Regions from separate parts of the uncultured Martelella sp. genome, predicted to be linked through region 4. Evidence: predicted binding sites of a transcription regulator. Region 4 holds the regulator's gene; each other region holds the start of a gene.
What was found. Region 4 encodes LexA, which represses DNA repair genes until DNA is damaged. Its sites were predicted from a motif close to TGTTCNNNNTGTGTTCNG; they were not measured.

Region 1: the regulator LexA is predicted to act here: its motif matches at 5,407-5,424, upstream of parE (DNA topoisomerase IV subunit B).
Region 2: the regulator LexA is predicted to act here: its motif matches at 1,983-2,000, upstream of ACHZCU_RS05370 (PA0069 family radical SAM protein).
Region 3: the regulator LexA is predicted to act here: its motif matches at 1,221-1,238, upstream of ruvC (crossover junction endodeoxyribonuclease RuvC).

Annotation. Positions count from the first base shown of each region.
Region 1 is NZ_CAXXFM010000003.1:380,967-388,420, forward strand. It holds gene ACHZCU_RS20970 (EAL domain-containing protein) at 1-1,874, shown strand, start outside; gene ACHZCU_RS20975 (CTP synthase) at 1,889-3,520, opposite strand; gene secG (preprotein translocase subunit SecG) at 3,711-4,169, opposite strand; gene tpiA (triose-phosphate isomerase) at 4,512-5,282, opposite strand; gene parE (DNA topoisomerase IV subunit B) at 5,685-7,454, shown strand, end outside.
Region 2 is NZ_CAXXFM010000001.1:1,111,559-1,119,012, reverse strand. It holds gene ACHZCU_RS05375 (ribonuclease HII) at 1-590, opposite strand, end outside; gene ACHZCU_RS05370 (PA0069 family radical SAM protein) at 768-1,901, opposite strand; gene ACHZCU_RS05365 (glycosyltransferase) at 2,049-2,567, shown strand; gene moaB (molybdenum cofactor biosynthesis protein B) at 2,583-3,113, opposite strand; gene ACHZCU_RS05355 (4-(cytidine 5'-diphospho)-2-C-methyl-D-erythritol kinase) at 3,106-4,029, opposite strand; gene ACHZCU_RS05350 (tetratricopeptide repeat protein) at 4,026-5,828, opposite strand; gene ACHZCU_RS05345 (polyprenyl synthetase family protein) at 5,884-6,900, opposite strand; gene ACHZCU_RS05340 (DUF2007 domain-containing protein) at 7,003-7,233, shown strand; gene ACHZCU_RS05335 (methyltransferase) at 7,230-7,454, shown strand, end outside.
Region 3 is NZ_CAXXFM010000001.1:3,361,523-3,368,976, reverse strand. It holds gene ruvA (Holliday junction branch migration protein RuvA) at 35-655, opposite strand; gene ruvC (crossover junction endodeoxyribonuclease RuvC) at 666-1,178, opposite strand; gene ACHZCU_RS15655 (potassium/proton antiporter) at 1,392-3,182, shown strand; gene ACHZCU_RS15650 (phosphoglycerate kinase) at 3,411-4,607, shown strand; gene ACHZCU_RS15645 (hypothetical protein) at 4,886-5,044, opposite strand; gene ACHZCU_RS15640 (MFS transporter) at 5,247-6,530, shown strand; gene ACHZCU_RS15635 (DUF1192 domain-containing protein) at 6,520-6,720, shown strand; gene ACHZCU_RS15630 (DUF1465 family protein) at 7,011-7,454, shown strand, end outside.
Region 4 is NZ_CAXXFM010000002.1:232,432-239,885, reverse strand. It holds gene pcsA (phosphatidylcholine synthase) at 128-877, opposite strand; gene ACHZCU_RS18420 (UbiH/UbiF family hydroxylase) at 1,054-2,238, shown strand; gene ACHZCU_RS18415 (AEC family transporter) at 2,258-3,208, opposite strand; gene ACHZCU_RS18410 (cytochrome c biogenesis CcdA family protein) at 3,235-3,969, opposite strand; tRNA gene ACHZCU_RS18405 (tRNA-Lys) at 4,218-4,293, shown strand; gene lexA (transcriptional repressor LexA) at 4,475-5,182, shown strand; gene ACHZCU_RS18395 (ComEC/Rec2 family competence protein) at 5,136-7,454, opposite strand, start outside.

The DNA.
Region 1 (7,454 bases), on a different contig from region 4:
ACGGGCACTGGATCTGGATCGAATGCCGTGGCGACGCTGTCGAATATTTCCCGGACAAAAAACCGGCGCGCATTATCGGAACCGATCAGGACATCACTGAGCGCAAGAACGCCGAAGCCCTGCTCGCCCATACGCGCCAGCGCCTGGAAATGGCTCTGGCGACCTCGCAGATCGGCATTTTCGAGCATGTTCGCAACAGCAGCATTGTCTACGCCGATCCTCGCATTTCGGAAATCTACGGTTTCGACGACCGGCCCGAAAGCTTTGATCTGCAGCGGGCGCTCGATCTCATTCACCCGGATGACCTCAAGCGCATAATGACGATTTCGGAAAATCTGATCGTCAATCGCGAGCCGATGACGGCCGAATTCAGGGTCTACCGTGAAAATGACGGCGCATTGCGACATGTTCGCCATCTGATACGCCTTTACAACAGCGGAACGGACGATGAGAAGGTCATCGGAATAAACTGGGATGTCACGGAGGAAGTGCGGCTGCGTCAGGACCTTGTGACGGCAAAGCAACTGGCGGAAGCCCGCAATTTCGAGCTTGATCGTGCCAAGTCCGATATCGAACATGCGGCCCTGCACGATTATCTCACCTCACTGCCCAACCGGCGTTTTCTGGAGGATGAGCTGGAGCGCAGGGTCGGTGTGGCGGCCAAAACGGGCACAAAGGTTGCCCTGATGCAGTTTGACGTGGATGACTTCAAGGCCGTCAACAGCACCTATGGCCATGCCGCCGGCGACCGGGTTTTGCGCCACACGGCCAGAGTTCTTGTGGATATGTCCAAACATAATGATTTCGTCAGCCGCGTGGGCGGCGACGAATTCGCCATGATCGTCAGCTATGAAGACGAGACCGGCAAGCTCGAGCAAATGGCCAGACGGCTTCAGCTTGAGCTGGCAAAACCGCTTTCCTTCGACGATGTTCGTTTTCGCATCAGTGCCAGCATCGGCCTTGCCACCCAGGAAAAAGAGGGGGAAAGCGACGCCGCATCGCTTCTAAGAGAAAGCGATCTCGCTCTGAAATCCGCCAAAGCGAAAGGCCAGGGGCAGATTGTGTTGTATTCGCCGGATATAAGGGCAACGCATACCACCGACCGAATGCCCTCCGACCGGTTGATGCAGGCAATTGATCAGGATGATTTCGTCCCGTTCTATCAGCCGCAATACGAGGCCGGCACACTTGAGCTGCACGGCATCGAGACCCTGGCGCGCTGGCGCCATGCCGACGGCAGTTTCGGCGAGCCGGCGAGTTTCATTCCGCTGGCCCAGTCGCTCAACCTGATGAACATGATCGACGCCAGCATTCTGTCCCAGGCACTCGAGGACCACAGTCGCTGGCGTGAGATCGGACTGAACCCGCCGCGCCTGTCGCTCAACCTGTCGCCGCACCGGCTGAGCGATCCAGCCCTTATCACCTCGCTGCAGAAGATGGACCTGTCCGCAGGAACACTCACCTTCGAACTGCTCGAGTCGATTTTCCTTGATGAGCAAGATGACGTCAGCGCCTACAATCTGCGACAGATCCGCAGACTGGGCATCAATATCGATGTCGATGATTTCGGCACCGGCTACACGTCGATCATCGGGCTTTTGAAGGTGGCCCCCAATGGACTGAAGATCGCACGGGAACTGGTGGCGCCGCTGCCCCATTCACATGAGCAGCGCGCGATCGTCAAATCCATTATCGAAATCGGAAAAACCCTGAATATCAAGATCATAGCCGAAGGCGTGGAGACCAGACAACACGCGCGTATCCTCACGGATCTGGGATGTGACGTGCTGCAGGGATACTGGCTGGCCCGGCCATTGCCGGCGCAGGCGATGGAAACGCTTCTGCGCCGGAAAACTGTCGAGGCCTCCGCCTGATGGACAGCGGCGGCTCAGACGAGCCGGCTCTGTTCCAGGGCAGCGGCAATAAAGCTTGAAAACAGCGGATGCGGGGCAAGCGGCCGGCTCTTCAGTTCCGGGTGATACTGCACGCCGATGAACCACGGATGATCCGCATATTCGATCGTCTCTGGCAGAATACCGTCAGGTGACGTTCCCGAAAACACCAGGCCGCAGGCTTCCAGCTTTTCACGATAGCCGGCATTGACCTCGTAGCGATGGCGGTGACGCTCGGAAATCTCGGTGGTGCCATAGATCTCCGCAATCCTGGTTTCTGCGCCCAGATGCGCCTTGTAGGCGCCCAGACGCATCGTGCCGCCGAGATTGTCCCGGTCGCTGCGCTTTTCGAGCGTGTTGCCCTTTACCCACTCGGTCATCAGGCCGACAACCGGCTCGCTGGCATTGCGGTCAAACTCGGTCGAGGACGCATCCTTGATACCGGCGAGATCACGGGCAGCCTCGATCACGGCCATCTGCATGCCGAAGCAGATGCCGAAATACGGCACCTTGTGAGTGCGGGCAAAGCGGGCTGCGCGGATCTTGCCTTCCGAGCCGCGCTCGCCGAAGCCGCCGGGGACCAGAATGCCGTGGACCTTTTCAAGATAGGGCGACGGGTCTTCCTTCTCGAAAATCTCGGATTCGATCCATTCGAGATTAACCTTCACCCGGTTGGCGACACCGCCATGGTGAAGCGCCTCGATCAGCGATTTATAGGCATCCTTCAGGCCGGTATATTTACCGACAACGGCAATGGTCACCTCGCCTTCCGGCGTACGGATGCGTTCACAGACATTCTTCCACGCATCCATGCGCGGCACCGGCGCCGGATCGATACCGAAGGCATGCAGCACTTCGTCATCAAGCCCTTCGCGATGATAGGCCAGCGGCACGTCGTAGATGTTGGAAACATCCAGCGCCTGGATAACGGCGGACGAGCGCACATTGCAGAACAGGGAAAGCTTGCGGCGCTCGGCCTCGGGAATTTCGCGGTCGGAGCGCACCAGCAGGATATCCGGGTGGATGCCGAGCGCCTGCAATTCCTTCACCGAATGCTGGGTCGGCTTGGTCTTCAACTCGCCGGCGGCCGGAATATAGGGCATCAGCGTCAGGTGAACATAAACGGCATTGCCGCGCGGCAGGTCGTTGCCGAGTTGGCGGATCGCCTCCATGAACGGCATCGCCTCGATATCACCCACCGTGCCGCCGATCTCGCAGAGCACGAAATCGAAATCGTCATTGCCCTCGAGAACGAATTCCTTGATCTCGTTGGTGACGTGCGGAATGACCTGAACGGTGGCGCCGAGATAATCGCCGCGCCGTTCCTTGTCGAGAATGTTCTTGTAGATACGGCCCGTGGTGATGTTGTCGGTCTTGGTCGCCGAGCGGCCGGTAAAGCGCTCGTAATGGCCAAGATCGAGGTCGGTCTCCGCGCCGTCATCGGTCACGAACACCTCGCCATGCTGGGTCGGGCTCATCGTACCGGGGTCGACATTGAGATAGGGATCAAGCTTGCGCAGACGGACCCGGTAACCCCGTGACTGCAACAAAGCACCCAGTGCTGCTGCGGCGATACCTTTTCCAAGTGAGGAAACCACGCCGCCGGTGATGAAAATATAACGCGCCATGGGCTTATTCCGATACCGTTTCTCAGCCGATTCTGCCAGAGCCTTTTCAACAAAAACTTCCGACGACCGGTCTATTGTCACAACAATGCCCTGCCGCCGGTACGGTTCCTGCCGTGCCCGACGGTGGGCTCAAAGAAAATCCGGCGGGCTATTGCGTCCCGCCGGATATGTTCAGGTCAAATTTCGGCGATCACTCGCCGGTGGGAACGCCTGTTGCGTTCGAATCCTCTGCCGGCGTGCTGACGGCGGGCGCCGAGGACTGGTCGTCTCCGGCCGCCGGAGCCGCGCTGTCGGCGCCCGTGGGAACACCGGCGTCATTGGTCGCGGGTGCCGTCTCCGTGGAGATCGAACCGCCAAGCTGGTTCAGGATGCCCTGCCCGTCGCTTTCAGCGTTCTGCTCGATCCGGTCAAGAATGTCCGACGGATTGCCCTGGTAGCGCGCCAGAATGCCGAGACCGAGCGAGGTGACGAAAAACAGCGTCGCAAGGATGGCGGTCGTGCGCGTCAGTGCATTGGCCGTGCCGCGCGCCGTCATAAAGCCGGAGCCGCCGCCGATGCCAAGTCCGCCGCCTTCCGACCTCTGAATGAGGATCACACCGGCAAGCGCAATGACGATTATCAGGTGAATTACGATCAGTACCGTCTGCATGAATGTCCAATCCGTCCCCGCTCGCAGGCCGCAAACGGGGCAATCCAAGAATATCTGGCGCTTCTCTACATGAGGCGCGCAGTCAATCCAACCCCTTTTTGTAGCCGCCGGCCAATCCCGCGGCCTCTATGGTTCACCGTCACCGGCATTCGCCGAAGCGCCGGTCGGCCCAAAACCTGCGATTGCGCCCGTCAGACCCGGCATTTCACAGCGGCGCCAGCCGGACACGGCCAAGGTGGCACGGCCGAAACCGCAATTTTGAAACGGTCTCAAGAGGCAGACAAAAACGTTTAAATTGAATGCCTTATACCGTTTTCACAATGCAGGACGCGAATCCATGCCTCAAAGGATATCCTCAAAGGCATGGTAGATGGAAAGGAAATCGGCCGCCTTTAGGCTGGCGCCGCCGATCAGCGCGCCGTTCACATGCGGCACACTCATCAATTCCTTGGCATTGCCCGGCTTCACCGACCCGCCATAAAGCAGGCGGAAGCGTTCACCGGCCTCGCCGAAGCGTTCGACCAGGTCCCGCCGCATCGCCGCATGCACGTCTGCAACCTGATCGGCGCCCGGCGTCTGCCCGGTGCCAATCGCCCATATGGGCTCATAGGCAATGATGGTGTTGTCACCTGTGGCATCATCCGGCATGCTTTCGAAAAGCTGGCGATGCAGCACCTCCATGGTGCGTCCGTTTGCATGCTCGGAACGGGTTTCGCCGATGCAGACAATCGCCGTCAGTCCCTGGTCATAGGCCGCGCGCGCCTTGGTGGAAACGACCTTGTTATTTTCCTTGTGCTCCTTGCGCCGCTCGGAATGGCCGACAATGACGTGGGTGGCAAAGCAGTCCCGGATCATCTGGGCGGAAATATCGCCCGTATGCGCGCCGGTGCGCGCCTTCTGGTGGCAGTCCTGCGCGCCGATCATCAGCTTGGTATCAACCGTCAGCGTGGTGGCCACGTAGAGCAGTGTCGAAGGCGGGCAGATCAGGGCATCCAGCTTCTTCGACAACGGGCCGCTGACACCATGGGCAATGGCCCGGATCTGATCGAGCGAGGCCCGGGTCCCATTCATCTTCCAGTTCCCGGCGACCAGCGGTCGGATGTCGGATGTCATCTGTTCTTTTCTCCCTTAATCTCAATATCAGGCACGGCCGAGCGAACACCTGCACCCTTTCTTTCCCATTCGGGGCCGTGGCGCAAATGCCGTCATGCCGGCTCTCCTCATGCGCCGGCCCGGAAGTTTCCAACTTGTTCCAGAACAAACGGCCGGAACACGGCTGGTGGAAATTCCGCGAATAATCACCAACTCATCGGTTTGAAACCGTATTAGATCGAATCCTGCCTGCCCCGCCAGTCCCTTTTTGACGGCCGGTTCTTCACGCAAATGAAACTCATCCACAGGCAGAATGCGACAATTTGGCACAGCATCGCCTAATGGCCCATTCTTTGCGAAAATAGAGCACTGATTCGCCTATAAGGCGCGTAACCATTCAACCCGAACACTCTGCCGGACCTTATGGATAACAGCAAAGACCTCTTCGCCGACCTTTCAGGCAATAGCAAAAAGGCAGCCGACGACACCGCGCCGCGCCGCGCGGCCCGCAAGGCGGCCGCGCCCAGTGCGGCAGCCGCCGCGCCGTCGGCGGACGGTGACTACGGTGCGTCATCGATCCGCGTGCTGGAAGGTCTCGAGCCGGTGCGCATGCGTCCCGGCATGTATATCGGCGGGACCGACGAAAAGGCACTGCATCACCTGTTTGCCGAAGTCATCGACAACTCGATGGACGAGGCCGTGGCCGGCCATGCGGATTTCATCGAGGTGCATCTCGATGCCGAAGGCAGGCTGACGGTGACCGATAACGGCCGCGGCATTCCGGTGGAAAACCATCCGCAGGTGCCGGGCAAATCGACCCTTGAAGTGATCATGACCAAGCTGCATGCCGGCGGCAAGTTCGACGGCAAGGCCTACGAGACCTCCGGCGGCCTGCATGGCGTCGGCGTCTCCGTGGTCAATGCGCTTTCCGATCTGATGGAGGTCGAGGTTGCCCGCGAGCGCCGTCTTTACCGGCTGACCTTTTCGCGCGGCGTGCCGCAGGGCGAACTGCAGGATCTCGGCCCGATCCAGAACCGGCGCGGCACCCGTGTGCGCTTCCATCCCGACGCGGACATCTTCGGCCCCCGTGCAAAATTCGATCCGGCCCGCGTCATGCGCATGGCCCGCTCCAAGGCCTATCTGTTCGGCGGCGTTGAAATCCGCTGGTCCTGCGATCCCGCGCTGGTCGAGGGCAATGAGGATGTACCGGACAAGGCGGTGTTCCACTTCCCCGGCGGGCTGAAGGACTATCTGGCGGCAACCATCGGCAAGGATTTCACCGTCACCCGCGAAATCTTTGCCGGCAAGACGGAAAAGACCGGCGGTCATGGCGCGGTGGAATGGGCGGTGTCCTGGTATGGCGGCGACCCGAACGTCCACTCCTACTGCAACACCGTGCCGACCCCTGAAGGCGGCACGCATGAAGCCGGACTGCGCCAGGCGCTGATGCGCGGCCTGAAGAATTATGCCGAGATGATCGGCAACAAGCGCGGCGCCCAGATCACCACCGACGACGTGATGATCTCGGCCATCGGCATGCTGTCGGTGTTCATCCGCGAGCCGGAATTCGTCGGCCAGACCAAGGACCGGCTGGCCACCGTCGAGGCCCAGCGCATCGTTGAAAACGCGCTGCGCGACCCCTTCGATCTCTATCTTTCCGCCAATCCGATGGAAGCGGAAAAACTGCTCGACTGGGTGGTCGAACGCTCCGAGGAACGGCTGCGCCGGCGCAAGGAGCGCGAGGTCAACCGCAAATCCGCCGTCAAGAAACTGCGCCTGCCCGGCAAGCTTGCCGACTGCTCGCAGAACACGGCTGGCGGAGCAGAACTGTTTCTGGTGGAGGGCGACTCGGCCGGCGGCTCGGCCAAGCAGGCGCGCAACCGTACCAATCAGGCGATCCTTCCGCTGCGCGGCAAGATCCTCAACGTGGCAAGCGCGGGCCGTGACAAGTTCACCTCCAACCAACTGCTTGCCGACATGATCCAGGCGCTCGGCTGCGGCACGCGGACGAAATACCGTGAGGAAGACCTGCGCTACGAACGCATCATCATCATGACCGATGCCGACGTCGACGGCGCCCATATCGCCTCGCTGCTGATCACCTTCTTCTACAAGGAGATGCCGGAGCTGATCCGCCAGGGACATCTTTTCCTCGCCGTGCCGCCGCTCTACAAGATCACCCAGGGCGGCAAG
Region 2 (7,454 bases), on a different contig from region 4:
GCGCGAAGGTGGCGGGCGGTTCCATATCCGGCATGGGCATCGAAGCCGTAGGCGGGATAGAATGTCGCGGCAAGCGTCATCATCCGGTCTCGCGTCACCTTGGCCACGATCGAAGCGGCGGCGATGGACAGCGACCGGCCGTCGCCCTTGATCACCGGGTCGGCCTTGCAGGCGATGCCCGGCGGGCGATCACGGCCATCCGTCAGAACCAGGGCCGGTGCAACGGGCAGGCTGCAGACCGCACGGCGCATGGCGTCGAGGCTGGCGGCGAGAATGTTGATCCGGTCGATCAGCGCCGGGCCGCTGGAGGCGACAGAGACGATGGCATCCGCCATGATCAGCTCGAACAGTTTCTCGCGCTTTCTGGCGGAAAGCTTCTTGGAATCATTGAGGCCTTCGGGAATGCGATTGGGGTCGAGGATCACCGCAGCGGCGACCACGGGGCCGGCCAGCGGACCGCGCCCGGCCTCGTCGCAACCGGCAACCGGCCAGAGGGCTTTCCGCCTGGCGGTCTGTTCCATCGAAAAATCGGGACCATCCGGCAGCAGATTGAAAAGGGCAGGAGAATCGGCAGGTGTGTTCAATGACATGACGTCATTTGACACCACCCGCCGATCTCCCGCAAGTCTCCTTCCGGTCTGACCCCGAAGGGCGACCGGGTGCGGCGGCAAAGGAGACTTCTTCGGCCCCGGCCCAGGGAACGGCCGGCCGGAAACACAACAGCACTGCACCCCGCCGAAGGTCGCAGGCAGGGCCGTTCGAGCGCATCAGAACAGGTTGAGCTGGGTGCCCGCGCCATCCGGCGGCACGAACAGATCCTCGCGCAGTGCGCCGCCCCGCCGTGCAAGGCCGAGCCGCTTGACGGCAAGCTCGAAACGCCGCGCGATCTGCCAGGCATAGGGGCCGCTGCCTTTCATGCGCTTGCCGAACTCGGCGTCGTAATCCTTGCCGCCGCGCATCGAGCGGATGAGGCTCATCACATGGCGGTAGCGTTCGGGGTGGTGTTCCAGAAGCCAGTCCTTGAACAGCGGCGCCACTTCCAGCGGCAGGCGCAGCAGAATATAGCTTGCTTCGCGCGCGCCGGCGGCCTTGCCGCTGTCGAGGATGCGTTCGATCTCGTGATCGGTCAGCGCCGGCACCACGGGCGCGACGGAGATGCCGACGGGAATGCCGTGTTCGCTCAGTGTACGGATGGTTTCAAGCCGGCGCGGCGGCGTGGCGGCGCGCGGTTCCATTGCGCGCGCAAGCTTGCGGTCGAGCGTGGTCACGGAAACCATCACCTTGACGAGATGTTTCTCTGCCATTGCCGACAGGATATCGAGGTCGCGCAGCACGAGTGCGGACTTCGTGGTGATCGAAACCGGATGATTGGCTTCGGCCAGCACTTCCAGCGTCTGCCGCATGATCCGCCAGGTCTTTTCGACCGGCTGATATGGATCGGTATTGGTGCCGATGGCGATTGTCCTGGCCTTGTATCCGGGCTTTGCCAGTTCACGGGCAAGCTGGCGCGGCGCATCCGGCTTGGCAAACAGCTTCGTCTCGAAATCGAGCCCGGCAGAAAGCCCCATGAAACCGTGAGTCGGGCGGGCAAAACAATAGATGCAGCCGTGTTCGCAGCCGCGATAGGGGTTGATCGAACGCTCGAACGGCACGTCGGGCGAGGTATTGCGGGTGATGATGGTCTTGACCTTTTCCACCTGGACTTCGGTGGCAAGCGTCGGCAGTTCATCATCGATATCCCAGCCGTCATCGAAATGCTCGCGCGTGACCGGTTCGAAACGGCCATCGGGATTGGCGGTTGCAGCCCGGCCGCGCCGCCGGTCACGCACCACCGGCTCGAAGTGGCGTTCGGGCGGCGGCGCGCTGGCAAAATCGGTAATGAAGGCATCATCCATGATCAGACCTCATCGGCTCATTGCGGTGTCCGGCCCCGAAATGCGGGGTCCAACGGCAACACTTCATCATGAATTTATCGCACAAACTAGAACAAAGCAAGAACATTTATGTTCTCCTTTGCAACAGGCCCGTTCCTTTGCCATAAGGAGGTCATGCTCAGCGTCGTTATCGAAACTACAAATCACGAGGCGGAACTCGCCCATACGCTGTCGACGCTGGTTGTCGGCGCGGTCGAGGGGCTTGTCAGCGATGTCATTGTGCTCGACCACGGCTCCGACGACGGCACGGAGCGGGTGGCGGATGCCGCCGGATGCCACTATCTGCGCTCATGGGATCTTGCCGAGGTGATGCGTCAGGCCCGCGGTGACTGGATCCTCGTGCTGGAGCCCGGCGCACGGCCGCTTTCGGGCTGGGTCGAGGCGATCTTCGAACATATGGCGCTGGAAACGCGGCCGGCGCGGTTTTCGCGCTCGCGCCGGCATCGCCGGCCGCTCCGCCAGGTTCTTTTTCAGCGTCGCTGCCCGCTTGAAGTGGGCGTTCTCATGCCGCGCCAGCTGGCCGTCGAAAAGGCTCAGGCATGCGGCAAGTCCCCTCTGGCGCTTGCCCGCAGGCAGATGACGCGCAAACTGTCCTGCGAGATCATTCCGGCCTGGGCTTCGGTCAGGGTCTGAAACGGTCCGTCGGCGTCAGCCGCGTTTGAGGTGCTCGTCGAGCCGCGGCATGATTTCCACGAAGTTGCAGGGTTGCTGGCGGTAGTCGAACTGTTTTTCCAGAATACCGTCCCATGCATCGCGGCAGGCGCCCGGCGAACCGGGCAGCACGAAGACGAAGGTCTGGTTGCTGAGCCCCGCAGTTGCCCGTGACTGCACCGTTGATGTGCCGATCTTTTCGAATGAAATGCGGTGGAAGATGGCGGAAAACCCGTCCATGCGCTTTTCGAACAGCGGTTCGATGGCTTCCGGCGTGACATCGCGTCCGGTAAAGCCCGTGCCGCCGGTGGTCAGCACCACATCGACGGCCGGATCAAGGCACCAGCCTCGCACGACGCTTTCGATTTCGGCGCGGTCGTCACCGACGATCCGGCGGTCCGCGCATGCGTGGCCGGCGGTCTCGATGCGTTGCACAAGCGTGTCGCCGGAACGGTCATCGGCAAGCGTGCGACTGTCGGAAACGGTCAGCACGGCAAAGCGGACGGGAATGAAGGGGCGTTCAGCCATGGTGTTCTTCTCCTGCGGCAACGGTGGCGGTTGCGGTCACGAACCAGTCGGGCCGGGCATGGGAAAGCCGGTCTGCCGCAGCATGCGCGCTTTCACGGTCGCTAAACAGTCCGAAACATGTCGCACCCGAACCCGACATGCGCGAGAGGGAAGCCCCTGACGACGACAATGCGTCCAGCACGGCATCAATGACCGGCGCAATCCGGTTTGCGGGCCGCTGCAGGTCGTTGCGGCTTTGCCGTACGAGGGCGATCCAGTCTCGTTGCTGGTCTTCGGGCTGATCGCCAAGCGCCATTGGCGGGTTGTGGCGGTTTTCGAGCGCCCTGAAAACTGCCGGGGTTGCAATCGGCTGAAGCGGATTTGCAAGTACGAGATCAAGGCGGGGGAAACCCGTCGCCGGCTGGATGGTGTCGCCGATGCCCCGGGCAATCAACGGGTGCGAGGCAAGGCACATCGGCACATCGGCCCCCAGTGAGAGAGCGATCGCGTGAATGCTTTTCTCATCAAGGCCGGGCTGCCAGAGGCGGACAAGCCCGCGGAGCGCCGCAGCGGCATCGGCCGAACCGCCGCCGATGCCGGAGGCGGCCGGCAGGTTTTTCTCAAGATGGATATGAACCGGCGCGCAGGGGCTGCCCGTTTGAGCCGCCGCCGCGCGCAGCCGGTTGCGCGCTTTCAGCACCAGATTGCCGGTTTCCGGATCGTCATGATACGGCAGATCGTCGGCAAAACGCCCCGAGAGCGTGAACGTGTCGCGGTCGCTTGGCGTGAAGGTCAGCCGGTCGCCGATATCGGCAAAGGTCACCAGCGAATCAAGCAGGTGATAACCGTCGCCGCGTTGCCCGGTCACGTGAAGCGCAAGATTGATCTTCGCCGCCGCGAATTCCGCGACCGCATCGCCGGCAGGCGCTGTGGTCACGGTGTCTTGACGGTATCGCCGTCTCCCTCGGGCGACTTGGCCAGCGGATTGGCGGCGTTTTCATCGTTGGCGACAAGGCCGTGGGCGATCTTTTCCCTGATTGCGGGAACCATATCCTCTTCCGGTTCACTCGCAAGCGCCTTGTTCCACTGATAGATCGCTTCGAGCTTGCGGCCCATCTGCCAGTAGGCATCGCCCAGATGGTCGTTGATCGTGGGGTCGCCGGTATCCAGCGACACGGCCCGCTCCAGCTCGCGCATGGCGTCTTCGTAGCGACCGAGCCTGTAATAGGCCCAGCCGAGCGAATCGACGATATAGCCATCATCGGGGCGCTGATCGACGGCCTGATTGATCAGGTCCAGGCCCTTTTCGAGGTTCATGCCCTGATCGATCCAGGAATAGCCGAGATAGTTCAGAACCTGTGGCTGGTTGGGATAAAGCTCAAGCGCGCGCAGGAAATTCGGCTCGGCCTTGTCCCATTCCTTCAGCCGTTCATAGGCAATGCCGCGCCGGTAGAAAACGCTCCAGTCCTCAGGGGCTGCCACCGCGCCGATCCGGTCTGCCGCGCGGTCGAGCACATCGGCCATTTCCGCAAACCGCTTCTCGGCGGACAGAACGCTGGAAAGCGCCAGATAGCCGCGCCGGTCATCGGGCGCGTCTTCGATCAGCGCGTAAAACATGTCGATCGCTTCATCGGTCCGTTCAAGCTCGGCAAGGGCAAGGCCCTGCTGCAGCTCGGCCAGCCGGTACTGGATCGCGTCTTCGGGAATGCGGGAGAAATAGGCCAGCGCCCGTTCCGGTTTGTTATTGGCCGCTGCCACCACGCCGCGCAGGTAAAGCACGTCCGGCTCTTCGGGCGAAAGGGCGTCGGAAAGGGCGAGGTAAAGCGAAACGATATCGTCGGAGGTGCCCTGATTAAGGGCGGCGGCGACTTGGAACAGCACTCCGGCAGCACCGGCAGACGTCGACTGCGGCAACCCCTCGACCGGCGCTCCGGCCTCGATCCGCTCACGGATCGGGTCGAGCACGGCGCTGTTGAGGCCGTAGGTCTCGGCAACCGATACGGTGTCCAGCGCCTTGCGGGTATTGCCGGCCTGCTGTTCGATTGCGGCAAGGCCGATCACCGTTTTCAGCATGGTGTCGGGCGCGGTCATGCCGCCTTCGCGATCAGCGAGCGCGGCGTTGAAATAGGTGCGGGCCCTGGCCGTGTCGCCGGAAAGGGCTGCAATCGCGCCGGCGTTGTAATTCTTGAAGAGGTTGAACCACGGCGGACCCTCGAGCGCGTCGATATCGGCCAGCGCCGCGTCCGGTTCGTCCTTGCCGGTCAGCGCCCAGGCCTTGAGCAGCTCGGCAACCAGTTCGTCCAGCGCAGAGCCGCCGAACGCGTCGAGCCGGGCAAGGGCGTCGTCATAATCCTCGCGGGACATGGCCGTCAGCGCCAGCGACAGATCGCGCAACGGAACAAGCTGCGGCTCATCCGTGGTGTTTTCGGCCTGGGTCGCAGCGCTTTCGAGATCGCCGTTGAAGATCAGGGCGATGAATAGCTGGTTGTTGGTTCCCGTATCATTCGGGCGGTATTGCAGGGCCCTGCGGAAATAGGCGATCGCGCGGTCGAGATCGTTGTCGAAGGCGGCAGACTGGCCCGCCAGAAGAGCGCCGGGGAAGCTTTCCGCCGTCACCGCTTCCATGGCCGCGTCATTGCCGTCATCGGTCTGGGCCAAAGCCGGAAGGGGCAGCATCAGCGTTGCTGCCAGTGCCGCATTCCTCAGAAACCGTGTCATCGGGAGCGTGTTTGTCATCCAGAACCTTTCATCGGCGGATCGGTTTCCCGGACGGGTGGATCCGCCACTGCCGTCAACTGATGCGGGCGATGCAGTAATCGATCACTTCTTCAAGGGCGTGCCTGCCGGCCGACATGGGCAGCGGCGCGAGGGCCGCGCGTGCGGCCTCGCCATAGGCAAGGGCCCGGGCAATGGAATCGGCAAGCGCGTCGTGCCGGGTGATCAGCGTGCGCGCCTTTTCGAGCGCGGCATCGTCATTGACGCCGTCTTCCATCGCCTTGCGCCAGAACGCCTTTTCGATGTCGTTGCCGCGCTGATAGGCGAGGATCACCGGCATGGTGATCTTGCCTTCGCGGAAATCGTCGCCGACATTCTTGCCGAGATCGGCACTGGAGCCGCCATAGTCGAGCACATCGTCGACAAGCTGGAAGGCAAGGCCAAGCGCCATGCCGTAGTCGCGCAGCGCCGTGCGCTCGGCCTCGGATGCGCCGGCGATGATCGGGCCGACTTCGGCGGCAGCGGCAAAAAGTTCGGCCGTCTTGCCGCGAATGACGGCGATGTAATCGGCCTCCGTGGTTTCCATCTTCTTTGCGACGGAAAGCTGCAGCACTTCGCCTTCGGCGATCACGGCGGCGGCGTTGGAAAGCACCTTCAGCGCTTCCATGGAGCCGGTTTCCACCATCATCCGGAAAGCCTGACCCAGCAGGAAATCCCCGACCAGCACACTGGCCTGGTTGCCCCAGATCATCCGTGCGCTCGACTTGCCGCGCCGCATGTCGCTTTCATCAACGACATCGTCATGCAGCAGGGTGGCGGTGTGCATGAATTCGACGCTGGTGGCGAGATAGACGTGATATTCGCCGCGATAGCCGAACATGCCGGCCGCTGCCAGCGTCAGCATCGGGCGAAGGCGTTTTCCGCCCGAGGAAATCAGATGGTTGGCAACTTCCGGTATCATCTCGACATCGGAGCCGGCCTTTGACAGGATAAGCTTGTTGACGCGCTCCATGTCTGCCGCGGTCAGGTCCACGATGGGCTTGACCGAGCCGGATGGTTTGTTCTCTTGTGCTAGCGATGTAACGGCGCTCAAAGCAGCTCGCTCCTGTTGAAACCTGTTTGCCGACAATAGGGAGCGGCGGCAGGAGCGACAAGGGGCAAATTGTTCCTTTTCAATGAAAATCGGGAGTTTCACATGGCCCTTACCAATCTGATGCGGACCAATGACGCCGTGGTTCTGGGCCTCGCCGAGAGCCTTCTGAAAGACGCCGGTATTCACTTTTTCGTGGCCGACCGGTCGATGAGCGTTATGGAAGGCTCGCTCGGGCTGCTGCCGCGCCGGCTGATGGTGGACGCGGACCGTGAGGCCGACGCCCGCGTGATCCTGAGCGAGGCGGGGCTTGGCAAGGAGCTTGAGCCGGAATGAACGCACCGCCGCTGAAAACCGTTGATGCTTTCCATCGTGGCCGCTTCCACCTTGTGCAACCCAGGGGGCGCGGCCACCGGGCTGGCATGGATGCGATGCTGCTGGCCTCGATGGTGGACGGAACCGGACCCTTGAAGGTTGCCGACCTTGGCGCGGGGGCGGGCGCTGCAGGGCTGGCCGTTGCCGCACGGCTGGCCGATGTCACGGTGAGCCTGTTCGAG
Region 3 (7,454 bases), on a different contig from region 4:
ACTAAAAAAGTAAGGGAACTATACCACGAAAGGATCAACTCGCCAATTCTTTCAGGCCCAGACGGATAAGGACGGCGCTGTCGGCGCCCTCGCCTGCATTTTTCAGCGCGGCGGAGACCGCGCCGGCGGCTTGATCGCGTGAATAGCCGAGATTGGACAATGCCGAAATCGCATCGGAAACGGCAGCGGGCGCCGCCCCCTCGCCGACCTCCTGACGGAAGGCGACGCCTTCGCTGTCGCCCATCGAAAGCCCGGCAGGAACCTTGTTCTTCAGCTCCGTGACGATCCGGGTGGCGACCTTCGGCCCGACGCCCGGCGCGCGCGAAACCGCCGTCTTGTCGCCAAGCGCCACCGCGTTGGCAATCTCGCCTGCCGACAGCGTTGACAGGATGGCAAGCGCCACACGGGCCCCGACCCCCTGCACGCTTTGCAGCAGGTTGAACCAGCCGCGCTCTTCCGCACTGATGAAACCGTAAAGCTTCAGCTGGTCCTCGCGCACGAAGGTTTCGATCACCAGTGTCACCGCCTCGCCGGGCGTGCCGATGCGCGAAAGCGTGCGCGCCGAACAGAACGCCACATAACAGACGCCATGGACATCGACGAGCACATGGTCGTCGCCGATCTCGTCAATCACGCCCTTCAACTTGCCGATCATGCAGTGTTCCTTATCCGGCCAGAGCCGCCTTCATCATCCGGTTTGCACCACGATTATGCGCATGACAGATGGCGATCGCCAGCGCATCGGCCGCATCGCTGCCCTTGAACTGAACCTTCGGCATCAGCACCTTCAGCATCATGTGGATCTGTTCCTTGTCGCCGTGGCCGACGCCGATGACCGCCTTTTTCACCGCATTCGGTGCGTATTCGGAAACATGAAGACCGGCAAGCGAGGGCACAAGAAGCGCAATGCCGCGCGCCTGGCCAAGCTTCAGCGTGGCCACCGCATCCTTGTTCACGAAGGTCTGCTCGACGGCCGATTCATCCGGTGTGTAGCCATGCACGACCTCCGTAAGCCCGTCATGCAGCTGCCTGAGACGCGAGGCAAGATCCATCTGGCCATCCGTGGTAACCGTGCCTGAGGCGATGAACTTCAGAGAATTGCCGAGCGTCTCGATCACGCCCCAGCCGGTGCGCCTGAGGCCCGGATCAATACCGAGAATACGAATCGTCTTTTCCATGCAATTACCCTATCCGCCTTGTTGCCAGCCTTCCAGAGAAAAGTGAACAAAACAAAAACATTCTCATGCAGCCATGCGTGTACGGACACACAGCCTTCCAATAGTGGAGACTTTAAATGGCTGTGCCCACGCACTACCTAGCCCAGAAAATCAAAGAATTAGAACGGGTGCGGGGCCGGTGGGACCAATACCGCCGGATGGAAGGGAAGACGATTGACGACTTTTTACCTCGCGGTGATGATCTTCTCCGCACTCGTCCTGCTCGCCGCGCTTTCGAGCGCTCTGGCGTTTCGTTTCGGGGCACCTTTGCTGTTGCTGTTTCTGGGCGTCGGCCTGCTGGCCGGCACCGATGGCTTCGGCATCGAATTCAGCAATGACGCACTGACCTTCTATGTCGGCTCCCTGGCGCTTGCGGTCATCCTGTTCGACAGCGGTTTCGGCACCGCGTTCAAGACATTCAGACGTATCGCGGCGCCGGCTGTGCTTCTTGCCACAGCGGGTGTTCTCATCACGGCAGCGCTTGTGGCCGTGGCGGCGGCGGTCATTCTCGACTTCTCCCTGCTTGAAGGTTTTCTGCTCGGCGCAATCGTCGCCTCCACGGATGCGGCCGCCGTGTTCTTCCTGATGCGGATCGGCGGCATTCACGTCGTCGACAAGGTCAGTTCGACGCTTGAAGTCGAATCCGGCATCAATGATCCGATGGCGATCTTCCTCACCATGACGCTGGTCTCCATGCTCTCCGTTCAGGGGTCGGGGGCGGAGGAAACGCTGGACATGGTGCTCCATTTCCTGCGCGAAATCGGGTTCGGTCTGCTGTTCGGCCTGGGAGGCGGCATGTTGACGATCCTGATCGCAAACTCCTTCGGGCTGAACCGGGGGCTTGCGCCGATCCTCGTGCTCACGGTTGCCCTTCTGGTGTTTTCGGCGACGGGGGCTGCGGGCGGAAGCGGGTTCATGGCCGTCTACATTGCCGGCCTAATCGCGGGCAACAGGCGGGTACGTTTTTCAGGGGCCATCAGGCGGTTCCAGGAAGGTATGACCTGGCTTGCCCAGATCATCATGTTCCTGCTGCTCGGCCTTCTGGCCACCCCGCACAGATTCCCCGAAATCTTTCTGCCGGCACTGGCGCTGGCGCTGTTTCTGGTATTCGTCGCCCGGCCTGTCGCCGTCTGGCTTTGTCTGTTCCTTTTCGATTACCGCCCGCGCGAAACGAATTTCATCGCCTGGATCGGCCTGCGCGGTGCCGCCTCGATCCTGCTGGCCATTCTGCCGGCAATCTACGGGCTGGAGAATGCCGGACTGTTCTTCAACATCGTCTTCGTCATGGTGCTGGTCTCGCTTATCCTGCAGGGCTGGATGCTGGCGCCGGTCGCCCGGTTTCTGGATCTGGTGCGGCCCAGGGCAAGCGGCGCGCTGGAAACGGTGGAGGTCGACCTGCCCGGCAACGCCAAGCACGAGCTTCTGGTTTACCGTCTGGCCGAAGGTGCTCCGGTCCTCGAAGGCGCGCTCATTCCGCGCTGGGCCATCCCCTCGCTCGTGGTTCGCGACGGATTGTCGATGCGCTATTTCTATGCCGGCGATCTGAAGGCGGGAGACTATCTCTACCTCTTCGTGGTGCCGGGCATGTCCTATCTGCTGGACCGGCTTTTCGCAGATCCCGATACGATCGACGGCAGCAGCGAGGAATCGCTGCTGGGCACGGAAGTGCTGATGCCGGACCGGCCGCTTGGCGAATTGCGCGCCATCGAACCGACCGTTGCCATTCCTGCGGGATCAGAGGAAACGCGGATTGCCGATTTTATCAAGGAACGTCTGGGCGGCAAGCCACATATCGCCGACAGGCTGCATCTGGGGCCGCTCTCGCTGATCGTGCGCGAGGCCGACGAGGCGCATAATGTCATGTCCATCGGCGTCTGGCGCGAACCGGAAGACGACAATACACCGCTTGTTTTCCGCGCAATCCGGGCACGCATTGCCCGGCTTTTTCTCAAGTTCAGGCGCTAGAGCGGCAATCCTCGTAAAGACCATTCACGCCGACGTGCTTTTCTGACCTCTGTCATTGCCGCTTGCCCTGTTTTTGAATAGAAATCATTGCGCCCAAGATGTTTTTGGCGGTGCGCTCCGCACCCGATAACAAGACCGGCACGCCGGGGCCTCGAAAAGCCCGCTGCCGGCAAGCCAATCCAGAAGCGCCGGCCTCCCGGCACTTCCAACCGAAAGAGGAAGACATCCATGCCTGCCTTCAAAACACTCGACGACCTTTCCGACCTGACCGGCAAGCGCGTTCTGGTCCGTGTCGACCTGAACGTGCCTGTCAGCGAAGGCAAGGTCACCGACACGACCCGCATCGAACGGGTTGCCCCGACCATCCTCGAACTTTCGAACAAGGGCGCGAAGGTCATCCTGATGGCCCATTTCGGCCGTCCGAAGGGCCAGGTCGTTGCCGACATGTCGCTGAAGCTGATCGTTCCGGCTGTCGAAAGCGTGCTGGATCACGCTATAAAATTCGCAGACGATTGCGTCGGCCCGGACGCGGAAGCCGCCATCGCCGCCATGCAGGACGGCGATATCCTGCTGCTGGAAAACACCCGGTTCCACAAGGGCGAGGAGAAGAACGATCCCGATTTCGTGGCTGAACTGGCCAAGAACGGCGACATCTACGTCAATGACGCATTTTCTGCCGCTCACCGCGCCCATGCCTCGACCGAGGGCCTCGGCCACCACATGCCCGCCTATGCCGGCCGCACCATGCAGGCCGAACTTGAAGCTCTGGAGAAGGGCCTCGGCGATCCCAAGCGCCCGGTTGTCGCCATCGTCGGCGGGGCCAAGGTCTCGACCAAGATCGACCTGCTGGAAAACCTGATCGACAAGGTCGATGCGCTGGTGATCGGCGGCGGCATGGCCAACACCTTCGTTGCCGCCAAGGGCATCGATGTCGGCAAGTCGCTCTGCGAGCATGATCTGGCCGATACGGCGCGCACCATCATGGCAAAGGCCGAAAAGACCGGTTGCGCCATTGTTCTGCCGGTCGACGGCGTTGTTGCCCGTGAATTCAAGGCCAATGCTGCAAACGAGACGGTCGCGATTGACGCCATTCCGGCCGATGCGATGATGCTCGATGTCGGACCGGAATCGGTCAAGGCCGTCAATGAATGGATCGGCAAGGCCGAAACGCTGGTCTGGAACGGCCCGCTCGGCGCGTTCGAGATCGAGCCTTTCGACGCCGCCACGGTCTCGGCCGCAAAATTTGCCGCCGAACAGACCAGGGCCGGCAAGCTCACCTCGGTCGCCGGCGGCGGCGATACGGTCTCGGCACTCAACCATGCCGGCGTGAAGGACAAATTCAGCTATGTCTCCACCGCCGGTGGCGCATTCCTGGAATGGATGGAAGGCAAGGTCCTTCCGGGCGTCGATATTCTGAAGAAGTAACGGCTTTACAGAGACGATGCATCAACGAGGCGGCCTTCGGGCCGCCTCAGTTTGTTGACAACCCCTGTAAGCAGTCGCGGCTTTGCCTATCCCCCCGCCGTCATTCCGGCCTTGAGCCGGAATCTAGTAAGCGCAAGTCCTTGCGCGCAAAGACTCTTTCTGAAAGCGCATAACAATCGGCCCTGGATACCGGCTCAAGGCCGGTATGACGAAAGAAACTGGGACGAGCTTTGTCAGCAGTCTGAGGCGGCCCGCGTGGCCGCCTTTTTCTTTCAATCTCAGGACGGGCGGATCATCAGCACGAGCACCATCATCGCAAGCGCAAAGGGCGCGATCTTCCAGAAGTCCATCCGCTTCTTCAGCCCCGGAAGCCCCAGCGGTTTGATGATCTGAACCGCCATGGCGGCGATGAGAAGAAACGATATCAGCTTGGCCATGGATGTCCCTGCCCGCCCGACCTTGGGCGGCTTGTTGTCAATCGCCCCTTGTCATAGCGTGCGAAAACCAGTGCGTCACCCGCATCGGATCGAATTCCTCAGTGCATTCCGGATCGGTGGTGGTAATATCCGGGAACAAGTGCAGACGTAGCCGCGTTGAACCTTCACCTTTTTTATGTCTTTCATTTATCCGGGCGACTTGATGAAACGTAATCTTTTCCCTGTTTTTGCGCTGCTTCTCGGCACACTTTTTCTTTTTTTCGGTAACGGTCTCCACAGTCTTCTCCTGCCATTGCGCGGTACGGCGGAAGGTTACAGCGATACAGCGCTCGGCTTTATCGGCACGTCATGGGCATCGGGCTTCGTGCTTGGCTGTCTGCTGGCGCCGAAGCTGATCATGCGGATCGGGCATGTGCGCGCCTTTTCCGGCTTTATCGCCCTCATCTGCATGGTGGCACTGATCACCGGTGTATTCGTCAACCAGTTCGGCTGGATCGCGCTGCGTGCGGCAACCGGCTTTGCGATGGCGGGCACCCAGATGATCATCGAGAGCTGGCTCAATGAGCGCGTCGACAATTCAAGCCGCGGCACGGTCTTCACCTTCTACACCGGCATCACGCTTTTCGGCGTCGTCGGCGGACAGCTGGCCGTCGGCTTCGGCAATCCCAATACGCCGATCCTGTTCATGGTTGCCGGCATCGTCTACTGCATCGCCATGCTGCCGACGACGGTGTCGAATGCGGCCTCCCCGCGCCCGCTCCAGGCCGTCCGGATCGACCTCAAACTGCTTTACCGCAACTCGCCTGTTGCCTTTTTCGGAGTGCTGCTGACCGGCATTGCCAATGGTGCCTTCGGCACGCTGGTGGCCGTCTTTGCCGCCCGCGCCGGGCTTCCCGACAATCAGGTCGCCTTTCTGGTAACCGGCGCCATTCTGGCCGGCGCGCTTGCCCAGGTGCCCGTCGGCCGGCTTTCCGACCGGATGGACCGGCGCTATGTGATCGCGGGCCTTGCGGCAATCGCGGCAGCGGCGGCGATCACCGTCGTCATCTTCAAGCCCGGCAGCACCACACTGATCGTCCTGATCGCCACCTACGGCGCCACGGCCAACGTGCTTTACCCGATCACCGCCTCGCATGCGAACGACTTCGCCCGGCCGGAAGATTACGTCAAGATTGCAAGCGGCCTTCTGTTCCTGTTCGGCATCGGCACCATCATCGGCCCGACCGTCGGCGGCCCAGTGATGTCGAACTTCGGCCCCTATGCGCTGTTCATCGTTACCGCCACAGCGCATGTCCTGATCCTTGCCTATGCCATCGTCCGCTCCCGCATTCGCGCTGCCGTCCCCGTCACCGACCGTGAGGCCTTCACGGCCATGCCGGATGCGGCAACGCCGGTTTCCACCACCGAGGGGGTTGCGCTGAAGAACCCGAACCGCGAAACGCCTGTTTACGACGAAGAAGAAAGGAGCGAAGATCATGCCGCTTGATGACGACAGCGACGACAAGAAACCGGCAAGGAACCAGTACATCATTGGCGCCGATCTGGAAGAGCATTCGGTCGAGGCGCTGAACGGTTTCGTCGAGGAGCTGCGTCGCGAGATCGAACGCCTCGAGGCTGCCATCGGCAGGAAGGGCAGCGAGCGCGAAAAGGCCGAAAGTTTCTTCAAGAAGAAATAGTCTGCCCCGCTGCAGCCGGCCTTTAACGCGATATTAACCTTTCCAAGTTGTTATAGGTTATCCGCTTGGCGGAGTCGGGATCTCTGTCTTTATTCCGATCATCACCCTTTGACTTATGGGCCGCTCTTTGCGGCTCTTTTTTTTGCACAACCCGGCATTCGGCAGTGGGTATTAACCCTTCGTTAAGAAACGGGTTGCGGAAATGCGTTACAGGTATATTTGTTGTCAACGTTGTTGAAGACTTGCCGCACCAAGCGTATCGCGGCAATCGGCGTAGCAAGAGTATGCAAATGACCAGTACCGGGGCACATCCGATCAGTTTTGCGGGACGGGCCGCCAACTCACCGCAGTTCGATGCCCTTTATGCCGAAGGCATGACGCTTGTCGAGGAGACAGCCGCCTATCTGGACGGCCCCGGCCGGGCTGCCTCGAAACTGCTCAGCGCCAGAGCGGCCGCGCTTTACTCGGCGGAGTCGATCCGGCTCACCACCCGCCTGATGCAACTGGCATCGTGGCTGCTGCTGCAGCGATCGCTGAATTCCGGCGAAATGAGCCGCGAACAGGTGATCCAGGAGCGCAACAAGCTGCGTCTGGGCGGCGGCGGAGATGAAGAGGGCCTTTCGGCCTGGCGGGAACTGCCGCCGGGTTTCCGCGATCTGGCAGACCATGCCACACGGCTTGAAACCCGCATTCGCAAACTCGATGAAAGCCTGATGCGCGGCCACGTTCAGCCG
Region 4 (7,454 bases):
TCCGGAAATTGACTAAAAAATAGAACATCCCCTATATTGCGCACAAATGAAGCACGAACCCTCATTGAAACGCAATGACTTTTGCCTGTTTCCCAACGACTTTATTCGCTTGCCGTGCTGGCGCTTGTCAAAATTCTGCCCGGGTTTCGGCCGCCCGCGAGCCGAGTTTGGGCAGGAATTGCAGCACCATGCCGATAAGGTAGAGATAGACGCCGCTCGCCACGAACAGCACCTCGATGAAGAGCGGCGCATCGAAACGGGCGAGAAGCGCGATGAAGCCGGTGACGCACCAGACCGCAAAAACGCCGAGATTGAGCGGCCGCAGCCGCTTGACCCGGACGGGATGCAGGAAATTGACCGGCGCGAAGGTCAGGGCCACTGACAGCACCACAATCGCCATGGCAAGCAGCGACGACGGCTGGATGACGAAGAAGGAGAACACCACCATGTTCCAGACCACGGGAAAGCCGGAGAAGAAGTTCTCATCCGTCTTCATGCCGCTGTCGGCATAATAGATCGCGCTGGAGACGACGATCAGCGCGGCGGCAACGAAGGACAACGGCTCCCCGATCATATGGGACTGGTAGAGCGCAAAGGCCGGCAGCAGAACATAGGTCACGTAATCGATGATGTTGTCGAGCATCACACCCGACCAGCTTGGCAGCACTTCGCTGACCTTCAGCCGCCGCGCGATCGGCCCGTCAATGCCGTCGACCAGCAGAGCGGCGCCGAGCCACCAGAACATGGCCACGAATCGCCCCTCGGCAGCGGCAACCACGCCAAGGAAAGCAAGGAACGAGCCCGATGCCGTCAGAATGTGGACGGAGAACGCCCGGATTTCGGCATAAGGTACTTTACGCTGGCTGAACAAACCCATTCACTTCCCGTAAAACTGTGTCGGCGGTTATTGCCCGGTTTTCTCTACCCCTACAATGCACCAGAAGCGCGTCCGCGTACAAAAAAAACATGATTTTCCAGAATTTTTCACGGCAAAATGCGCCTGGTCGCATTATATCGGTAACGAACAAATCGCAGGAAGACGAGGTTTCAGGCATGTCGGATTTTGAAATTGCCGTGATCGGCGGCGGTCCCGCCGGAATGATTTCCGCGCTGGCGCTTGCCCGTGCCGGCCGCAGGGTCGCGCTGGTGGCGCCGTCCCCCAGCGGCGGCGATCATCGCACAACGGCGCTGATGGACCATTCCATCGCACTGCTTGCCCGGCTTGGCCTGTGGCAGTCCGTGCGGCCGGAAGCCGCGCCGCTGAAGACCATGCGCATCATTGACGGCACGGGACGGCTGGTGCGCGCGCCGACGGTCAGTTTCCGCTCTGCCGAAATCGATCTCGAAGCCTTCGGCTACAACATTCCCAACACCGTTCTTGTCGGCAAGTTGAACGAAGCGATTGCGAGTGAGCCGAACATTACCCGTTTCGAGACCATTGCCGACGATTTTACCGTCGACAAGAATGGCGTTGCGGTGACGCTTGCCGGCGGCGAGACGTTTTCCGCCGAACTTATCGTCGGCTCCGACGGCCGGCGTTCGAAAGTGCGTGAAAATGCCGGGATCGGCGTGCGCCAATGGTCCTACAAGCAATCGGCTGTCGTGTTGAATTTCAGCCACGCACTTACCCATGACGATATCTCGACGGAATTTCACACCCGTGGCGGTCCGTTCACGCAGGTGCCGCTGCCGGCAAAGAACCGCTCCAGCCTGGTCTGGGTTATGGATACGCCGGCTGCCGAAGACATGGCGGCGCGGCCGGAAGGCGAGATCGCGGCGGCGATCGAGGAACGGATGCAGTCGCTTCTGGGCGCAGTCACCATTGAGGGACCGGTGCAGAAATGGCCGCTTTCCTCCATGGTTGCGAACCGTTTCGGCAAGGGTCGTACGGTTCTTGTCGGCGAGGCGGCCCACGCCTTTCCGCCGATTGGCGCACAGGGGCTTAACCTTTCGCTGCGCGACATCATGCGCCTTGCCCGCATGCTGGACGGCATCGACGGCGCGAAGATTTCCGCCAGAACCGGCGAACGCTATGATTTTCTGCGCAAGTCCGATGTCTGGAGCAGAACGGCCAGCGTCGATCTTCTGAACCGCTCTCTGCTTGCCGATTTCATTCCCGCGCAGCTTGCCCGCTCCGCCGGCCTCTACATGCTGTCGGCCGTGCCGCCGCTGCGCCAGTTTGCCATGCGCGAAGGCGTTCAGCCCCTCAGGGGGATCAAGGAGCTGTTCGCCGGCTGAAGCCTGTTTTAGCCCTTGCCTATAGCGGCAGGGCGGTAGCGTCGATCAGAAGCAGAAGACCGGCCAGCGTTACCGCCGAACAGATTGTGGTGATCAGAATCGTCGCGGAGGCCCGCTCGTACCAGATGCCGTATTGCTGGGCGATCACGAAGACATTGGTGGCCGTCGGCAAGGCTGCAAGAAGCACGGCGGCTTCCACCCAGACCGGATCGAAGCCGCCATGCAGCATCATGAAGGCATAGACCAGCACCGGATGTAAGATAAGCTTGGCAGGAACGATGTAGCCGATCTCTACCGGCACGCGCTTTACCGGGCGCAGAGCAAGCGTCACCCCCATGGCAAAAAGCGCGCATGGCGCGGCAGCCTGTGCCAGATAGTCCACCAGCCGGTTGAACGCATCGGGCGGCTGAACACCGCTCGCGGCAACGGCAAACCCCAGAGCGGTTGCAATGATGAAGGGGTGCAGCAGCGCCTTTGTCAGCACCTGGCGGGCAAGTGATGCCTTGCGCACCGCCCCGCCATCCGCCACCGCCATTATCGACGGTGCGACGATGAAATGCAGCGCATTTTCAAAGCAAACGATCAAGGCGACGGGAACGGCTGCCGCCTCGCCAAGCGCCAGAATGGCAAGACCCGGCCCCATATAGCCGATATTGCCGTAAGCGCCCGCAAAGGCCTGGATCGTGCTCTCGCGCACGCCGTTGCGTTTCCAGAAATAGCCGGCGGCAAACAGCAGCGAAAACACGGCATAGGTCGCCAGCAGATCGACAGAGATGAAATCAAGCCGGGTCAGCTGGTCGAAAGGCGTGTTCGAAACCAGCTTGAAGAACAAGGCCGGCAATGCGGCATAGACGATGAATACATTGAGCCAGACAAGACCGGATTCCGGCTGCCGGATGAGCCTGGCGGCGATGAAGCCGACGGCAATCAACCCGAAGAACGGAAAGAGAAGCCCTAGAATATCTGACATGGCGCAAAACCCGGGGTTCGCAGGCCCTAGCCGATCTGCGACAGAACGGGGAAGGTCTGCTGGAACCAGATCGCCATATCGGCAATGAAGCCGAAAAGAAAGGCAAGGCCGGTGAGAATCAGCAGCACGCCCATGATTTTTTCAATCGTGCCAAGATGTTTGCGGAACCGCGACAGGAAGCGCATGAAGGCGCCGGAAAAAAGCGCCGCAATCCAGAACGGCACGGCAAGGCCGAGCGAATAGATCGCCAGCAGCACCGCCCCGTTGGAAACCGTATCGCGTGTGGCTGCGACAGCGAGAATGGCCCCCAGAACCGGCCCGATGCAGGGCGTCCAGCCGAAAGCAAAGGCCAGCCCCATCACATAGGCGCCGGACATGCTCGCCGGCTTGCCGCCGCCATGAAACCGCGCCTCGCGCGACAGGAAGGGGATTTTCAGCACACCAAGAAAGTTCAGCCCCATGATGATGATGATCACGCCGCCGACCTTGGCCAGAATATCGATATATTGACGCAAAAGCTGACCGATGGACGAGGCCCCTGCCCCGAGCGCCACGAAAATCGTCGCAAAGCCGAGCGTAAAGAACAGCGCCGGCAACAACACCCGCGCCGGCCGGACGGTCGTGTCCCCCCTGAACTGATCGATCGAAATGCCCGCCATGTAGCAAAGATAAGGCGGCACCAGCGGCAAAACGCAGGGTGAGAGAAACGAAAGCGCACCGGCAAGAAGCGCCGTCAACAGGGAAATATCACCGATCGACACCTGAAATCCTCTTGTCACTCGGCCGTTGGCGAAAGCGCGTCCGGCACCAGCAGATAACCGCCTGAACGGCGGACCGTAAACTGCCGGTTCCTTAAACCACAGCGGCGTTGAATTCCAATCACCTTTCCGCGCATCGCCCCCAACATCAAATTGTCGCCTCGGAGCCGAATTTCCGGGTTGACCTTCTGCAAGACCCTTTCTATGTTCCGCCCACTTTCCGCCGGCCCTTCAACAGGCGCCGGCCTCGGGAGCGCGTAGCTCAGCTGGTAGAGCAACTGACTTTTAATCAGTAGGTCCAGGGTTCGAACCCCTGCGCGCTCACCATTGTTTGCCGAGAATTTTTCTCCTTTCGAAATTGAAACAACACTTTCTAACGCACCCCTTTGCACCCGCCTTCATGCCTCCATTGACCGCAATCGAGGCCGCTCTGCTATTTCCAGCTTGCGGAACACAGATAGAACAGATATAAACGTTCTGTATTTGTTTCGAAGGCAAGGGGCTGCAAATGCTGACTCGTAAACAACAGGAACTGCTGTATTTCATCCATGAACGGATGAAGGAGACAGGCATTCCCCCGTCTTTCGATGAAATGAAGGAAGCCCTGGATCTGGCGTCCAAATCGGGCATTCACCGGTTGATCACGGCGCTGGAGGAACGGGGTTTCATTCGCCGGCTTCCCAACAGGGCGCGCGCGCTTGAAATTCTGCGCATGCCGGAAAGCCTTGGTTCTCAGCCGCCACGCCGCGGCTTTTCACCGAGCGTGATTGAAGGCAGCCTCGGCAAGACGCCTGCCGAAAGCAAGACACCGGCTGCCGGAAATGACAGCGGCTCGACCGATATCCCCGTCATGGGGCGGATTGCAGCCGGCGTTCCGATCTCGGCCATACAGGAAAACACCCACGCAATTGCCGTTCCGGCCGAAATGCTGGGAACCGGCGAACATTATGCGCTGGAAGTTAAGGGCGATTCGATGATCGAAGCCGGGATATTCGACGGTGACACGGTGGTCATCCGCAATATCAACACAGCCGCCCCGGGCGATATTGTCGTGGCGCTGGTGAATGACGAGGAAGCAACGCTGAAACGTTTCCGCCGCAAGGGCGCATCGATTGCACTGGAAGCCGCCAACCCGGCCTATGAAACCCGGATATTCGCGGCCGATCAGGTCAAGGTTCAGGGCAAGCTTGTCGGCCTGATCCGCCGCTACCACTGAAGAAATCGAGGGTTTTCGGCAGGCTGACAGGATCAGCATACGAATCGGAACGCCAACTATAGAGGCGGTGTTGGTTCCACTGACGCTTTACTGCCGTGATGGCAGGCGTGACGGAAACGTGGGTTCTCACACAGGAACCGGTCGGGTTAGGCTCTGAGGACGTGGTGTTTCCGTTTCTTGATTTTGAACCATCGGTATCTTGGACGGTAAACTGCAAGGTGCCGTTTTGGCGGCGCAGTGCTGGTGTGATGAGAAAACCAGGCGAACGGCATGTCTGAAAACCGGGCCGGTAGACGCTGATGATGATGTCGGCGTGATCGCAGGCAGGGCCTACGAGCGCGGGCCGGAATATCTGTGCTACGGTCAGACCGCTTCCGGGAAGCGATGCCACACACCATTCGCCCTTTTCACAAATGAATACACCGGATTGCGTCCGCGCGGCCTTTATATCCTCGGCAAGGGCGGTGCTTGCATTGGTGATTTGTCCAGCATCCAGGCGGTCGAACCGGTCCGTGTCTTTCAGTATCGCAGCGTTGTTTTCGGTTTCGCTCGGCGGTCGTGTGGCGTTGATGGCAAGTGCGCTCTGCCACTGATCGAAGATGAAGGAAGGCGGACGGCGCTTGCTGAGCGCGGCCGTATCACCGGTGACAATCGCAACCAGCGCGCCGTCTTCGGAGACAAGCAGAAGCGGCGACCGGTCGCCTTGAGAAAAGGCGGGCAAGGCAAAGGCAATTGCCATCGGCACCAGTCCGACAAGCCTGAGGCGGGTGCGCAGCAGAACCAGCAGCATGAACCCGACAAGGAAAAGCAGCAGAAATCCGCGGGGCATCGCACCGGTATCGAGCGCGCCGCCAAGACCATTGACCCATTCCGCAATGGCAATCACCCGGTCGAGCCCCCAGCCCATGGCCAAAAGAAAGGGGCCGTGCAGATTGAGCGGCATGGCCAGCATGGCCAGCAGCCCGGAGGGCATCACCAGAAAGGTGACAATCGGCATGGCGAGCAGATTGCCAAGCAGACCGTAGCCGGCAATCCGCTGAAAATGCGCCATGGCAATCGGCGCTGTCGAAAGCCCGCCGATAAGTGCGGTCAACAGAATACCGAAAGCCCCCAGCATGACGATGCGGACCACTGTGCCGACCGGCATCGACGCCGGGCGAGCATATTCGCGACGCTGCCAGAAGCTGTAGCCCGCAATAAGCGCCAGTGTTGCGGCAAACGACATCTGCATGCCGGGGCCGACTGCTTCCGACGGCGAAACGACGAGGATGACGAGCCCCGCAAGAGCGACATTGCGCATGCTGATGGCCGGACGGTCGGCGACGGCGGCAAGCAGCATGATCGCCAGCATGATGAAAGCGCGCTGCGCCGAGACCTGCATGCCCGAAATCGCAAGATAGAACCCGGCAGCCCCGATCGCGGCCACAGCAGCGAGCTTCTTGGTGGCAATCGCTTCTGCCGCCTTTGGAGAAAACGACAGGAAAAGACGCAGGCTTGAAAAGAAGATACCGGCGGCGAGCGCCATGTGCAGCCCCGAAATGGCAATGACATGGGCAAGGCCGGCATTGCGCAACGCGTCCAGCGTGTCATCATTCATGGCGCGACGCTGCCCGGTGATGATCGCATTCGCGAAAGCCCCCGATTCGTCTGGCAGGACAGCGCGAATGCGCCCGGCAATCGTGTCGCGCAGGCTTTCGACCCTGTGGCGCATGAACAGGCCGATGGACTGAAGGTGGCTTTTTCCAGGCGCGTGAAGATCACCGGCAAGCGCTTCCGGCGCGCCATAGAAGAACCCCACCGCGCCGATCCCGTCGAAATAGGAAAGAAATCCGAAATCGACGAGGCCCGGCAGCGCCGGTCCGGAGGGCGGTGAAAGCCGGGCAAGGCCGGTGAAAGCACCGCCGATATCGACCGGCGGCGATTTGCCGCGGGCAACAAGGGTGACACGCTCAGGTGGACGGTGGATCACCGGATCGTCGGTGGCGATGACGCGCACCACATAACGCCAGCCATTTTCGGTCGGCTCTCGCGCGTCCACCACGCCGGTAACGTGGGTTGTCACCGGTGAGTCGAGCATCACCGTGGCAAGCCGGCCCGTCTCAAGCTGCGCCAGAAATGCGCCGCTGAGAAAGAGCGCAACCAGACCGGCGCCCAGCCGTTTCACCGGACCGGCATTGCGCAACGAAACGGCGGCAACAAGGGCGACCGCCCAATAGAGCCACAGCCCCCACGAAAACGGCGCTGCGGGCCGAAAAAACCACCACGCGGCCCC